Regions from separate parts of the Candidatus Avoscillospira sp. LCP25S3_F1 genome, predicted to be linked through region 2. Evidence: riboswitches for the same ligand, from Rfam matches in the RefSeq annotation. Region 2 holds a riboswitch; the other holds the start of a gene.
The links. Region 2 has a riboswitch for lysine ahead of dapA (4-hydroxy-tetrahydrodipicolinate synthase). Riboswitches for the same ligand answer to the same signal wherever they lie in the genome.
Positions count from the first base shown of each region.

Region 1 (7,095 bases), on a different contig from region 2:
TGTCCGCCTTTTCCACCAAAAATAAATCCGGTAATTTGGCCAAGCTCGATACAGAAATGTCATCGGTCACACCGTAGTCTGTTACAATGGTCCGCATCGCCGCCAGATATCCCTCCAGCACCGGTCGGTTCAGAGAAATTTCCACAGCGCTTGTCCCACAGTTGGCGATGGAAAGAAACACATCCACCTTGCCGCGAGTAATAGACGATTTGACCGCCTGCTTTACCGCCTCCTCAGCAAAGGAATAGAGCCGGGGCAGCTTGATATTACAATCCAGATACCGGTTGTTTACCGACCGGATTTCCACGGAAATCTCCCGGCCATTCCGGGTTTCCACGGCCCGGCCATAGCCGGTCATACTTTTGATCAACGCGATCCCTCCTTGGGTCCTCGTTAAAATTCCACTGGTTTCGATCACCACGACGGATGGACCGCCGTGGTGATCGGATGATTCTTATTCCTTTACCAGTGAGACGGCCGCACTGTACTGGCCAATGGCCGCCACAGAGCCGTCGCCGCTGACTTCAATGGTCACCGGTACACTCTGGGTACCCTCCCGCAGGTTGGCTGCGTCAATCACCGCCCAGACGTCGTCCTCGTTCAGCTGATTGACCTCGTCGATGGGCCCGCGCACAGTCACCGTCAGCTGCATGGTCATCACATTGACCTCATAGCCCTCCGGTTCGTTGGCAGTGATGATATTGGTTACCCGTAATGTCTTACTGGCAATCCGTGACGTATTGACGCTGATATCCACAAAGACGCTTTCCAGCTCCGCCACATTGACCAACCCATTGGGCAGCGTCACCGGCATATCCTGGGCAATGGGATCGATCAGCTGTGACAAATCCACCTGCGTAATGGTCAGTTGGTTGGTCTTCTCCAGGATCTCCGGTTCTCCAGCTACGGTGATGGTCTGAGGATCGCAGCTATAGAGCATATCACTTTTCGTGACGCCGCCGCCGTCCAGGAATTCCACCACAATGGGAATTTCCTTCATCTGCAAGATCGGCTGTCGGACTTCAATCGCGGTGACCGGCACGCCGTTGGCGCTGATGGTAATATTGGTACTGTCCACCGCCTCGCCGTTGTCGTCAATCAATGTGACCGGGCAGGACTGGAGCACCGTCTGCGACAAATTATCCTGCTGCAAAATCACCTGGGCATAGCTGACCTGGCTGATCAGAGATTCCGGACCCTCCAGCAGCACCTCATTGGGTGTACATTCCATACTGGCGGCATAGTAGCCCTTCTGAACGGTGCCATCCAGAATGCCCCGCACCGAAACGGTCTTGGAGGAGAACCGCTCCACAGTAAAGGTGATGGACGATGGGCTGCCATTGGTTTTCACGTCGCTGTTGGACACGCCGCTGGGATAGGATATGCTGTAATCCATGGTATACGTCCCCGGCTCCTTAATGCGGGACACATCCACCGTCAGTGAAATATTGGTAGCCGACAGTTTTTGCAGGGTAGACCGGCTGCAGGTCACCCGAAGATTAACGGTGGTATCCTCGCCTTCCGTGATAACCAAATTGGAGTCGGCCCGAATTTGGTCTGCGCCATAAAACGTGACGGCCACATCATTGATGGGCTCATTGCTGACCTCCTGGTTGACCACCGTAACCACATAGATCCACAGGCAGAGGGACGCCAGCAGGGCCACCGCCATGGATACCAGTTTGCTCTTCATAGTTTCCCACCTTTTTGGGTCAGTTGACGCAGGATGCGCTGATAGAAGCGCATGGGCTTGGTCTCCTCCTTGACGGTAACGAGCTCATTGACCAACAGGCGTTCCAGTGTCTTGGCGGCCAGATGGCGTTTGAGCATACCGCCTACGGCCACAGAGATGGTACCGGTCTCCTCCGAGACAATGACCACCACGGCGTCCGACGCTTCGCTCATGCCGATGCCCGCCCGGTGGCGGGTACCCAGGTCACTGCTGAGATGGGTGTTCTCCGACAGCGGCAGCACACAGCCGGCAGCCGCAATGCGGGACTGCCGGATGATCAGCGCGCCGTCATGGAGGGCCGCCTTGGGGAAAAAGATGTTGCGCAGCAGTTCGTCGGAAACAGCGGCGTCCAGTACGGTACCGGTTTTAAAGTATTCATCCAGCAGGATGTTCCGTTCAAACACAATCAACGCGCCGGTGCGGCTCTTGGACATCTTCTCACAGGCTGTAACCACCGCGGCAATGGCGGCGCTGGCCGGACGGGCCTCCTGTTTGCCGCCCAGAAGCTCCCGAACAGACCGGCTGCCCACCTTTTCCAGAAACAGACGCAGTTCCGGCTGGAACATGATCACCAGCGCAATAAAGCCCAGTTCCAAAATACGGTTCAAAATAAAGTACAGCGCGTACATGTGGAACAGGCTGGTAAGCCAAGTGACCAGCAACAGCAGGACGATACTCTTGGCGATCCGGGACGCCCGGGTGGAACGGATCATGGTGATGCCCTTATAGAACAGGAACGCCACCACCAGGATATCCAGCACATCGGTTATTTTCATTGTAAAGAGTGACGTCAGAATGCTGTTGAACAGCGCACTTGGCATATTACACCCTTCTTCCAAAATTGCAATACAAGCATTATTTTGTTAATTATACCGTAAACCGCTGCCAATAGCAAGTGGAATCCGGCAAGATTTTGGGAGTTATGCAAAACTTTTCAGCCTTTCCACAACTTCCAGCGTCCGGACGATCTCCGTCTCTGTGGTAAACGCCGACAGGCTGAACCGGACCGTTCCGCCCTCCAACGTTCCGGCACTTTCATGGGCCAGAGGCGCGCAGTGGAGTCCTGCCCGCACAGCAATGCCCTCCTCGGCCAGATGCTGGGCCGCTGTCTCACTGTCCAGATTTTGCAGCGCGACCGAGACCACATTGGTCTGCGGACTGCCGGTGAACACCCGCACGTGGTCCAAAGATTCCAGCCCAAGGCAAAGCTGTCGCGTCAGCTGCTCCTCCCGGCTCCGGCGCACCACGCCATCTTCCTGCCGCAGATACGTCAGTCCTGCCAGCAGGCCGCAGATGCCCGGCATATTGTGGGTTCCTGCCTCGGCCCGCTCCGGCAGCTCCTCCGGCATGGTCCATTGACGGGACAGCACACCGGTTCCGCCCTCCATCAACGGTTGCGGCACCTGTCCGCACAGGAGAATGCCGGTGCCCTGGGGTCCGTACAATCCCTTGTGGCCGGGCATTGCCACATAGGCCGCCTGCCACTCTTTGAGGGAGACCGGCAGCAGTCCTGCCGACTGGGAAGCGTCTACAATCAGCGGTACGCCCTGCTCCCGACACAGAGCGGCAATCCGCTCCACCGGCAGCTGGTAACCGAACACATTGGAAACATGGGTGCAAACCACAGCTTTGACCTCCGGCGTCAAGGACGCGGCAAAGGCCGCCACAGTCTCCTCCGGATCAAACAGCCGTCGTCCACAAATCCGCAGTTTTGCCCCCAAGGCATACAAGGGCCGCAGCACGGCGTTGTGTTCAAAGCCGGACAATAGTACCACGTCGCCGGGGCGCACCAAACTTTTGATGGCGATATTCAGCCCATGCGTGGCATTCATGGTAAACACCACCTGTTCCGGTTCCGCATCGAACAGCTGCGCTGCCGCCGATCTGGCCCGGTACAGCACCTCGGCGGCCTCCATCGCTGCCGGATGGCCGCCCCGACCCGGCGACGCCAAGTGCTCCAACGCATAGGCAACCGCCTCCCGCACTTGGGGCGGTTTTTGCAGCGTCGTGGCTGCGTTATCAAGATAGATCACAGAAACACCTCCCGATGGATACCGTTTTCCATGGTATAGAGCCGTCCGAAGTCCACATGGTTCTGCCGCAGCACCGCTACCGCCCTGGCCAGCGACTCCCGCCGCAGAGCCAGCACATAGCCGCAGCCCCGGTCCGCCAGCGCGGCCGGAAGCCGCTGCAAACGGCACGGAATGCCCGAATAATCCAAAAGTTCCGCCCCCCGCTGGGCCCGCGTGATGGTGCGGAACGCAATCATACAATCATACATGGTATTTCCCTCCCCACCAATCTATGCAGCTGTCCGGCGCCCTGTCGAAATTTCCCGCATGAATTCACAATTTGGTCATAATTTTTTGAAAATCGGTTGACAAGGTTTCGGAATTGCTTATAATAGAGGGCAAATAGCCAATGATAGAGGTGCGAACTGCAAAAGTACGTCCCATGGCCGCAGGCAAATCCGGCGGGATGGAAAGGGCTGTTCGCCGAAGGGTGCGGGCCGGTCTGCCTGCCGGACGTTCCCTGGGCCGTCGGAGAATATCCGCCGGACTGTCACGAAAGTGGAGCGCTGTCATGCCATAGGGGTTCCGGCCCATCCGGAACAGTCTGTCATGGTCCGCCTCCCGAACCATGGCATTTTTATTTTTGGAGGAAATCCTATGAACTTGCGAAACCGGAGACCGCTGGTCTCCCTTCTGATGGTGGCAATGATTCTGGCCGTCCTGACCATCGCCGTCATGGCCGCCGGACAACCGGCCACCAATCTGATCGAGTGTCCCGACTGCGGCGGCTCCACGGCCTGCATGACCTGTTACGGTCTGGACCCCTCCTGCGCCGACTGCGCAGGGACCAATCTCTGCGCCACCTGCGGCGGCATGGGTCAGATTGATGCCCCCAGTAACTATTATAATACCATCTGGGCGCTGCTGCCCCCGATCATCGCCATCACCTTGGCGCTGATCACCAAGGAGGTCTATTCCTCCCTGTTCATTGGTATTTTGGCCGGTGGTTTGCTGTACTCCAACTTTGATTTTGAAGGGACGGTACTCCATGTCTTTGAAGACGGCATTGTTGCGGTGCTGTCCAGCTCCTATAATGTGGGCATTCTTGTCTTCCTGGTAATCTTGGGCGCCATGGTCAGCTTGATGAACAAGGCCGGCGGCAGCGCCGCTTTCGGCCGCTGGGCGCAGAAAAGCATCAAAAGCCGCACCGGCGCACAGCTGGCCACCATTATTCTCGGCGTACTGATCTTCATTGACGATTATTTCAACTGCCTGACCGTTGGTTCCGTCATGCGGCCTGTCACCGACAAGCATCAGGTGTCCCGTGCCAAGCTGTCCTATCTGATCGACGCTACCGCCGCCCCCGTCTGCATCATTGCCCCCATCTCCTCCTGGGCCGCCGCAGTTTCCGGCTTTGTGGAGGACGGCTCCGGTCTCTCCCTGTTTATCCGGGCCATTCCCTACAATTTCTATGCGCTGCTGACCATCGTCATGATGGTTGGGCTGGTGGTTCTCAAGGCCGATTTTGGTCCCATGGCCCGCCACGAACGCAACGCCATCGAACGGGGCGACGTGTTCTCCGGTTCCAATCCCTATGCCACAGAGAAAGAGCTGTACGGGAACCCCAAGGGCCGCGTCATCGATCTGGTTTTCCCGATTGCTTCGCTCATTGTCTGCTGCGTCATCGGCATGATCTACTCCGGCGGCTTCTTCTCCGGTAAAAACTTTGTGGACGCCTTTTCCGGTTCCGACGCTTCTGTGGGTCTGCTGCTGGGTTCCGCCTTTGCCATGGTGTTGACCTTTGTCTTCTATCTGTGCCGCCGGGCCATGACCTTCCGCGACATGATGGACTGCATCCCTGAGGGCTTCAAGGCCATGGTCCCGGCCATTCTGATTCTGACCTTTGCCTGGTCCTTGAAAGCTATGACCGATTCTCTGGGGGCCGGTGTCTTTGTGGCTACCGCCGTCAAGAGTTCCGCCGCCGGATTCCAGGCCCTGCTTCCTGCCATCGTCTTTGTCATCGGCGCCTTTCTGGCCTTTGCCACCGGCACCAGTTGGGGTACTTTCGGTATTCTGATTCCCATTACTTTGGATGTGTTTGACCTGACCACGCCCATGGGTATCATCTGTGTGTCTGCTTGTATGGCCGGTGCTGTCTGCGGCGACCACTGCTCCCCCATTTCCGACACCACCATCATGGCGTCTGCCGGCGCCCAGTGTGACCACGTGAACCATGTGTCGACCCAGCTGCCTTATGCCATCACTGCCGCCGCTGTATCCTTTGTGATGTATGTTCTGGCCGGTTTCCTTCCGAATGCCTGGATTCTTCTTCCCATCGGCATTGTGCTGATGCTGGGTACGTTGCTGGTCATCAAGCGGGTCACCGCAAAATAAGTCGCAACGCCAAAAGGACCGATGCCCGCGCATCGGTCCTTTGCCATTTTCTTTATTTGCACTGTTCCAGCATACAGACGGCGTGGGCAGCAATACCGTCGCCGGTACCGGTAAATCCCATGCCCTCCTCCGTTGTAGCCTTGATGTTGACCCGGTCCTCCGGGATATTCAATGTCTGGGCAATATTCTGCACCATCTGCGGAATGTGCGGCGCCAGTTTGGGCTGCTGTGCCACAATGGTGGCATCAATATTGCCCACGGTCCAGCCCCGGCCCAACAGATGCTTTCCCACATACTCCAACAGCAGCAGACTGGAGATTCCCTTATACTGGGGGTCCGTGTCGGGGAACAGCGTGCCGATGTCTCCGGCCGCCGCCGCGCCCAGCAGGGCATCCATGATGGCATGAACCACCACATCGGCGTCGGAATGACCGTCCAATCCCATCGCATAGGGGATTTCCACGCCGCCTAAAATCAGTTTTCTTCCTTTCACCAGCCGATGGACGTCATAACCGTGTCCGATTCTCATGGTTGCTCTCTCCTTTTCAAAATCGCCTGCGCCACCACCAAGTCCATGGGGGTGGTAATTTTCAGATTTTCCTCGCTGCCCTTGGTCAGATGGACCTGCATTCCCAGCCGCTCAGCGGCGGAACAGTCATCGGTCAAAGGCGCACCGTCTTCCAGCGCCTGATACAGCGCGCCGCGGATAAAGTCCAGATCAAAAATCTGCGGAGTCTGGATCGCCACCAGACGACTGCGGTCCGGTGTGGCAGCAATGACCCCTTCACCGGTCACTTTAATGGTGTCTTTGACCGGAACCGCCGGGGCTGCCGCGCCGGTTCGCTCCGCTTTGGCAATGGTCTCCAGCAGAATTTCCTGGGTGACCAGGGGGCGTGCACCGTCGTGGATGGCCGCCAGCCCCTCCCGTGATGCCAGGGCGTCCAGGCCCCGCAGCAC
Region 1 covers NZ_JBQKJT010000011.1:85,439-92,533, reverse strand. Annotated here, with positions in the region: gene ACTQ33_RS11325 (YicC/YloC family endoribonuclease) at 1-370, opposite strand, end outside; gene ACTQ33_RS11320 (CdaR family protein) at 455-1,693, opposite strand; gene cdaA (diadenylate cyclase CdaA) at 1,690-2,553, opposite strand; gene ACTQ33_RS11310 (aminotransferase class V-fold PLP-dependent enzyme) at 2,653-3,765, opposite strand; gene ACTQ33_RS11305 (DUF3343 domain-containing protein) at 3,762-4,013, opposite strand; lysine riboswitch at 4,150-4,321, shown strand; gene ACTQ33_RS11300 (Na+/H+ antiporter NhaC family protein) at 4,402-6,138, shown strand; gene ispF (2-C-methyl-D-erythritol 2,4-cyclodiphosphate synthase) at 6,191-6,667, opposite strand; gene ispD (2-C-methyl-D-erythritol 4-phosphate cytidylyltransferase) at 6,664-7,095, opposite strand, start outside.
Region 1: it holds a riboswitch for lysine, as region 2 does, so the genes downstream of both, ACTQ33_RS11300 (Na+/H+ antiporter NhaC family protein) here and dapA (4-hydroxy-tetrahydrodipicolinate synthase) in region 2, are expected to answer to the same signal.

Region 2 (7,095 bases):
TCCAATGCCTCGGGAACGGGAATGGTGTATTGGCGGGCGTCCAGCACGCCGGGAATCCGGCGGACGGCGTCGGAGTGGCCCTGGCTGACGCCCTTGCCCCAGAAGGTGTAGTCCTTGCCCTCGGGCAGAATGGCCGAGGCGTAGAGACGGTTGACGGAGAACAGGCCCGGGTCCCAGCCCATGGAGATCATGGCCATATGGCCGCTCTCTTTGGCCACGGCGTCCACTTCGGCAAAGTGGGCGGGGATGTTGGCGTGGGTGTCAAAGCTGTCGATGACGTGGAAGTCCTTGGACAGGGCCGGGGTCATGGTGGGCAGGTCCGTGGCGGAGCCGCCGCAGAGGATCAGTACATCCACCTTATCTTTCCAGCTGAGAATATCGTCCATGGACGCCACGGGGACGTTGGGGGTGTGGATGGTGAGGGAAGCCGGGTTCCGGCGGGTGAACACCACGGCCAGCTCCATATCAGGATTCTGGGTGATGGCGCACTCTACGCCCCGGGCCAGGTTACCGTAGCCTACAATGCCAATTCTTGTCATATGTACAAACCTTCCTTTACTGCGTTACAATGTCGTTCATGTTGTAGAGCCCCGGCTGCTTTCCGATGAGGAATGCGGCGGCGGACAACGCACCTTCCGCAAAGAGGGAACGGTCCTGGGCCTCGTGCTTCAAAGTGATGATCTGGGTACCGGTGTTGACAATGACCTCGTGGATGCCCACGGTGTTGCCCATGCGCAGGGAGTGGACACCGATCTCTTTTTTGGGCCGCTTGCCGTTTTCATGGCGGCCCACCAGCACGTCGTAGTCGGGATGGGCGTCCTTGACCGCTTCGGCCAGCATCAGGGCCGTGCCGCTGGGAACGTCCAGCTTCTGGTTGTGGTGAGCTTCCACGATCTCCACATCGGCGTCGGGGAACATTTTGGCCGTGGTGCGGGCCAGCTCCATGAGCAATGCCACGCCCAGGGACATGTTGCCGGAGCGGAAAATGGGAGCCGCCTTGGCGGCCTCATCAATGAGCTTCAACTCTTCCTCCGTCTGGCCCGTGGTGGCGATGACGGCGGGAATCTTTGTCTTTTGGATGTAGGCGCATAGCTCCGCCGTGGCGGCGTGGTTGGAAAAATCAATGATGCAGTCGGCCTGGCCGGTGAAGTCGTTCAAGCTCTTGAGAATGGTGTCGCCGCTGCCGTAGGAATCCACAGCCCCGGCCAGCTCCGAGCCCTGGATACCCTGGTCGATCATGGCCAGGACCGCCCGGCCCATGCGGCCGCAGGCGCCGTTGACAAGAAGTTTCATGGGACGGCCTCCTTATACGTTGATGCCCACATCCCGCATGGCCTGGAGCATGGTGGCCTTGTGGCCCTCCTCCATGGGGGTCAGGGGCAGACGCAGATAGTCCTTGCAGAAGCCCATGGCGGCCATGGCGGCCTTGACGGGAATGGGGTTGACCTCGGAGAACAAGGCCCGGATCAGGGGCAGATACTTGGCCTGCAAGGCCATGGCGCCGGCCACGTCGCCGGCAAAGAACTTGTCGCAGATCGCCACGGTCTCTCTGGGGGCTACGTTGGACAGTACCGAAATGACGCCGATACCGCCGCAGGCCATGATGGGCACGATCTCGTCGTCGTTGCCGGAGTAAATCGCCAGCTGACCGCCCACCAGGGCCGCAGTCTCCACGATCTTGGAGATGTTGCCGTTGGCCTCCTTGATACCGGCAATCATCGGATGCTTGGCCAGCTCCACATAGGTGGCAGGCTCAATGTTGACGCCGGTGCGGGAGGGAACGTTGTAGAGGATGATGGGCTTGGTGGAGGCGTCGCCGATGGCGTTGTACATGGCGACGAGCCCCTTCTGGGTGGCCTTGTTGTAGTAGGGGGTTACGCACAGCATACCGTCGCAGCCGATGGAGCAGGCGAACTTCGTCAGCTCAATGGCGTAGGAGGTGTCATTGGAGCCGGTACCGGCAATGATGGGCACCCGGCCCGCCGCCGTCTCCACGGCGCAGGAGAGGGCGTCCCGGTGCTCCTGATCGGAGAGGGTGGAGCCTTCACCGGTGGTGCCGCAGATGACCAGCGCGTTGATGCCCTCGTCGATCTGCCAGTTGATGAGCTTTTTGAAGGCGGCAAAATCGATGCCGGTTTCATCAGTGGGTGTGATGAGGGCCGTGGCTACGCCGCGAAAAATAGGTTCATGGTTCATGGATCGCAACTCCTTCACTATGATAATGGCCGAGAAAAACAAAATAGCCGATGCAAGCATCGACTATCGGAATCCCTGCAATCCGTCCGACGGGGGGGGGGTTGAGAGGGTCCCGTGGATAGACGCCGTGTTCTGATAGCACTCCGCATAGCACTCCGCAAATGCGACAGTCAGACGGCTGTTGACCGTCTGCCCAGGGTACCGTTCCGCCTCGGGCCCCTTCGGCGACGATCCCTTTCCCGATTCGCACAGCTCTGCGAAAGCCTGGGGCAAAACCGGTACTCTTGATGCGTCGCGCCTCTATCATTCGTTTTATTGCACTATTCAACTGCTAGAAGTTTAGCATACACGACAAATGGTGTCAATAGGAATTGAATACTTTATGAAAGTACGGTGGATTTTTCGTGAAAAATCACGGAAAAGAATCCCGGCTGCCATTCTGCTCCGTGGATTGCACTTGACTTTTTTAAAATGGTGCGCTACACTGAGACAGTAAGTTCATCGATGACAACGGCGATGAAGAGGAGAGTACGCCCTGCCGACGCGGCCCAGAGAGCTTCCACACGGTGAAAGGAAGCCCGATACGCAGGGGGGAACATGGCCTCGGAGCCTCGCACCGACCGGTCCTTTGCGGAACGTTAGGCTGCGATGGGTGCGCCCATTACAGCGCCGGGGTATCGGCAACGGCACCCGCAGAGTCTCCGTCCGTGAGGGCGGGGAGAACCAAGGTGGTATCACGCGGCAACAGCTCGCGTCCTTGCAGTCTATGCAGGGACGCGTTTTTTGTTGCCTGCTCATCTACTTCACAGACAGGAGGAAACCCAGTTATGAATCCCTACAAAATCGAAACCCGCTGCCTTCAGGGCGGCTACGTCCCCGGCAACGGCGACCCCAGAGCCGTACCCATCATCCAGTCCACCACCTTCCGCTATGACAGCAGTGAATCCCTGGGCCGCCTCTTTGACCTGGAGGATAGCGGCTACTTCTACTCCCGGGTCCAGAACCCCACCTGCGACAATGTGGCGGCCAAGATCTGCGCGTTGGAGGGCGGCACGGCGGCCATGCTGACGGCCTCCGGTCAGGCGGCCATCTTCTATGCCGTCTTCAATATCGCCACCTGTGGCGATCATGTGGTCTGCTCTTCCACCATCTACGGCGGCAGCTTCAACCTTTTCGCCGTCACTATGAAGAAGATGGGCGTGGAGTTCACCTTCATTCACCCCGACTGCACCGAGGAGGAGCTGAACGCCGCTTTCCGGCCCAATACCAAAGCCGTTTACGGCGAAACCATCGCAAACCCGGCCCTGACGGTGCTGGACATCGAAAAATTTGCCCGGGCGGCCCACAGCCACGGTGTGCCCCTGATCGTCGACAACACCTTTGCCACGCCGGTCAACTGCCAGCCCCTGTCCTGGGGCGCGGATATCGTGGTCCACTCCACCACCAAGTACATGGACGGCCACGCCTCCGCTCTGGGCGGCTGCATTGTGGACGGCGGCACCTTTGACTGGATGGCCCATGCCGACAAGTTCCCGGGCCTGTGTACTCCCGACGAAAGCTACCACGGTCTTGTCTACGCCGAGAAGTTCGGCCAGGCTGGGGCCTACATCACCAAGGCCACGGTCCAGCTCATGCGGGATTTGGGCGCCTGCCAGTCACCCCAGAGCGCCTATCTGCTGAATGTGGGCCTGGAGAGCCTCCACGTCCGCATGGAGCGCCATTGCGCCAACGCCCAGGCCATCGCCGAGTTCCTGCAGAACCATCCCCAGATCGAGTGGGTCAACTACAGCGGTCTGCCCGACAACAAATACTATGATCTGGCCAAGAAGTACCTGCCCAAGGGCGCCTGCGGCGTCATCAGCTTCGGCGTCAAGGGCGGACGTGCCGCCGCGGAGGGCTTTATGGACCGGCTGAAGCTCATCACCATCGCCACCCATGTGGCCGACGCCCGCAGCTGCTGCATCCACCCGGCCAGCACCACCCACCGGCAGATGAACGATGCGGAACTGGTGGCCGCCGGCGTCAGCCCCGAGCTGGTACGCCTGTCTGTGGGACTGGAGAACGTCCAGGACCTCATTGACGATATCACCCAGGCATTGGCCTGAGAAGGGAGCACACCATGCCCATTCGGATTCCCAATGATCTGCCCGCCACCAAAACTCTGCTGGATGAAAACATCTTCGTCATGACGGAGACCCGGGCCATGACTCAGGACATCCGGCCCCTGGACCTGCTGATTCTCAATCTGATGCCCACCAAAATCGATACGGAGACCCAGCTGGCACGGCTCCTGGGCAACACGCCCCTCCAGGTCAATATGGAGCTCATGCAGATGTCCACCCACGAGTCGAAAAACACCTCTTCGGAGCACATGCTGGCCTTTTACAAGACCTTCGACCAGGTCCAGCACCGGAAGTTCGACGGCATGATCATCACCGGCGCGCCGGTGGAGCAGATGCCCTTTGAGGAGGTGGACTATTGGCCGGAGCTGTGTGAGATTTTCGAGTGGACCACCACCAACGTCCACAGCACATTCCATATCTGCTGGGGCGCGCAGGCGGGGCTCTACTACCACTACGGCATCCAGAAGCATCAACTGCCGGAAAAGATGTTCGGCGTATTTCCCCATACGGTGGATTATAAGCGGTCCATTCTGTTCCGGGGCTTTGATGATACCTTTATGGTGCCCCACTCCCGCCACACCACCATTGACCGGGCCGATGTGGAGCGGGTCCCCAGTCTGCGGGTCCTGGCCTCGTCGCAGGAGGCGGGCGTTTACGCTGTCTCGTCCCGGCAGGGCCGGCGGGTATTCATCATGGGCCACTCCGAATACGACCCCGGCACCCTGGACAAGGAGTACCGCCGGGATAAGGCGGCGGGCTTGCCCATCGCCCCGCCTAAAAATTATTTCCCCAATGATGACGACACCCAGCCGCCCCTGGTGTCCTGGAGGGCCCACGCCAATCTGCTGTATTCCAACTGGCTCAATTATTTCGTCTACCAGACGACGCCCTACGACCTCAAGAACCTTTCTCAACAGCCGTCCAGCGGGGAGTTCCAGTAAGTGTAAAAAAATTAAAATAGAAGAAAAACCGGCAGCTTTCTCGTGAACAGCACCCCATTTGTTAGACAGTATGGTATACTACTAACGAATGGGGTGTTGTTATATGCCGAAAGGAGTGCCGAACAAGAGGTATACTGGGGAATTCAAACAGGAAGTCGTTGAAACGATGCAGCGAGAAAAGCTGAGTCATAAAGAAGTGGCGCGGCTATACGGAATAACTGCACATGACCGTGTGGCCTCATGGGAACGGATCTACCTGGAAGAAGGCCCGGAAGGACTGTACATTGAGCGCCGTGGCCGTGGCAGCAAGGGTCGCCCACCAAAGAAACTAAAACCTGAAGTAGAAGAAGATCTACTGGCAGAAGTGCAGCGGCTAAGAGCTGAGAATGCATACCTAAAAAAATTGAATGCCTTGGTTGCCGAGAGGGTACGGCAAGAGAGAAAGCGAAAGTAATATGGGAACTGAGGCATGAATACAAGCTGTCGCTGTTGCTGGACGTTGCCGGCCTCCCTCGCAGCACATATTATTACTACACCAAGAAGCAGAAAGAACCAGATAAACACGCAGAACTGAAAGAAGAAATCTGCGCCATTGTCGCTGAAAACAAGGGCCGATACGGCTACAGGAGAGTAACACAGGAGCTACGGAACCGAGGCCTTCACCACAACCATAAGCTCGTCATGAAGCTCATGCGGCAGATGGGGTTGAGCAGTAAAGTACGAATGAAGAAGTATCGTTCTTACAAGGGTGAGGTCGGAAAAATCGCTCCAAATCTGCTGGAAAGAGACTTCTATGCAGAGAAGCCAAACCAGAAATGGGTCACCGACGTAACGGAGTTCTCCCTGTTCGGTGAGAAGATGTATCTGTCACCCATCCTTGATCTGTGCAGCGAGAACTTGGTCAGTTATACTATTTCGGATCGGCCTGTACTCAGCATGGTCACTTCCATGCTGGATGCTGCGTTTGCGACGATTCCAGATGATACAGGGCTGATTCTTCACTCTGACCAGGGCTGGCAATACCAGCACAAAAAATATCAAGAGATGCTGGATGGAAAAGGTATCCGGCAAAGCATGAGCCGTAAAGGCAACTGTCTGGACAATGCTGTGATGGAGAATTTCTTCGGTCTGCTCAAATCGGAGCTTCTATATCTCCAAGACTTTGACTCCTTGGAACACTTCAAGGCCGAACTGGTCGAATACCTCGACTACTACAATAACCGCAGGATCAAGCTTAAACTGAAGGGCCTGACACCTGCTCAACACAGATATCAGACCCTTCAGGCCGCTTAATTCAAAAAATGTCTAACTTTTGGGGTTCACTTCATCGGAAAGCTGCCGGTTTTTTGATGGGAAATGTAGAACTTTGTCAAAAGTTATCCACAAAACTGTGGATAAAGTATGAACGAGCAGGGAGAGAAGTGGAACCAGGGAGCGGCGCAGAAGCGGGGAATCCGTGGGGCCGCTTCATGGGTCAACGGGACAAGAGCCGGTACAGCATGGCGATGGTCTCCAATCGGGTGACCGTGCGCCCGGCGGAGAAATTGCCGCCGCTGTCGCCGGTGACCATGCCCAAGCCCTGGGCAATGGCCGCATAGCCGAAGAGTGCATCGGGGATGGAAGCGGCGTCTGTGTAATCACACCGGAAGATGTCCGGCAGTCGGGCTGCCTCACCAAAGCCGTTGGCGTCCAGCAGATACTGCACCAGTTCGCCGCGGGTCAGAATGGCGCTGTCTCTCCGGTCCGACGCGGTCAGAAGACCGATGGCATAGGCGTAATCGTAGACCGCGTCGGCGCTGTCCGCATCCTCCAGATCCAACAGAATGCCCCGGGTG
Region 2 covers NZ_JBQKJT010000008.1:125,762-132,856, reverse strand. Annotated here, with positions in the region: gene ACTQ33_RS09240 (diaminopimelate dehydrogenase) at 1-539, opposite strand, end outside; gene dapB (4-hydroxy-tetrahydrodipicolinate reductase) at 556-1,293, opposite strand; gene dapA (4-hydroxy-tetrahydrodipicolinate synthase) at 1,306-2,196, opposite strand; lysine riboswitch at 2,325-2,507, opposite strand; gene ACTQ33_RS09225 (O-acetylhomoserine aminocarboxypropyltransferase/cysteine synthase family protein) at 3,024-4,301, shown strand; gene metA (homoserine O-acetyltransferase MetA) at 4,316-5,260, shown strand; gene ACTQ33_RS09215 (helix-turn-helix domain-containing protein) at 5,364-5,714, shown strand; gene ACTQ33_RS09210 (IS3 family transposase) at 5,651-6,553, shown strand; gene ACTQ33_RS09205 (YcdB/YcdC domain-containing protein) at 6,735-7,095, opposite strand, start outside.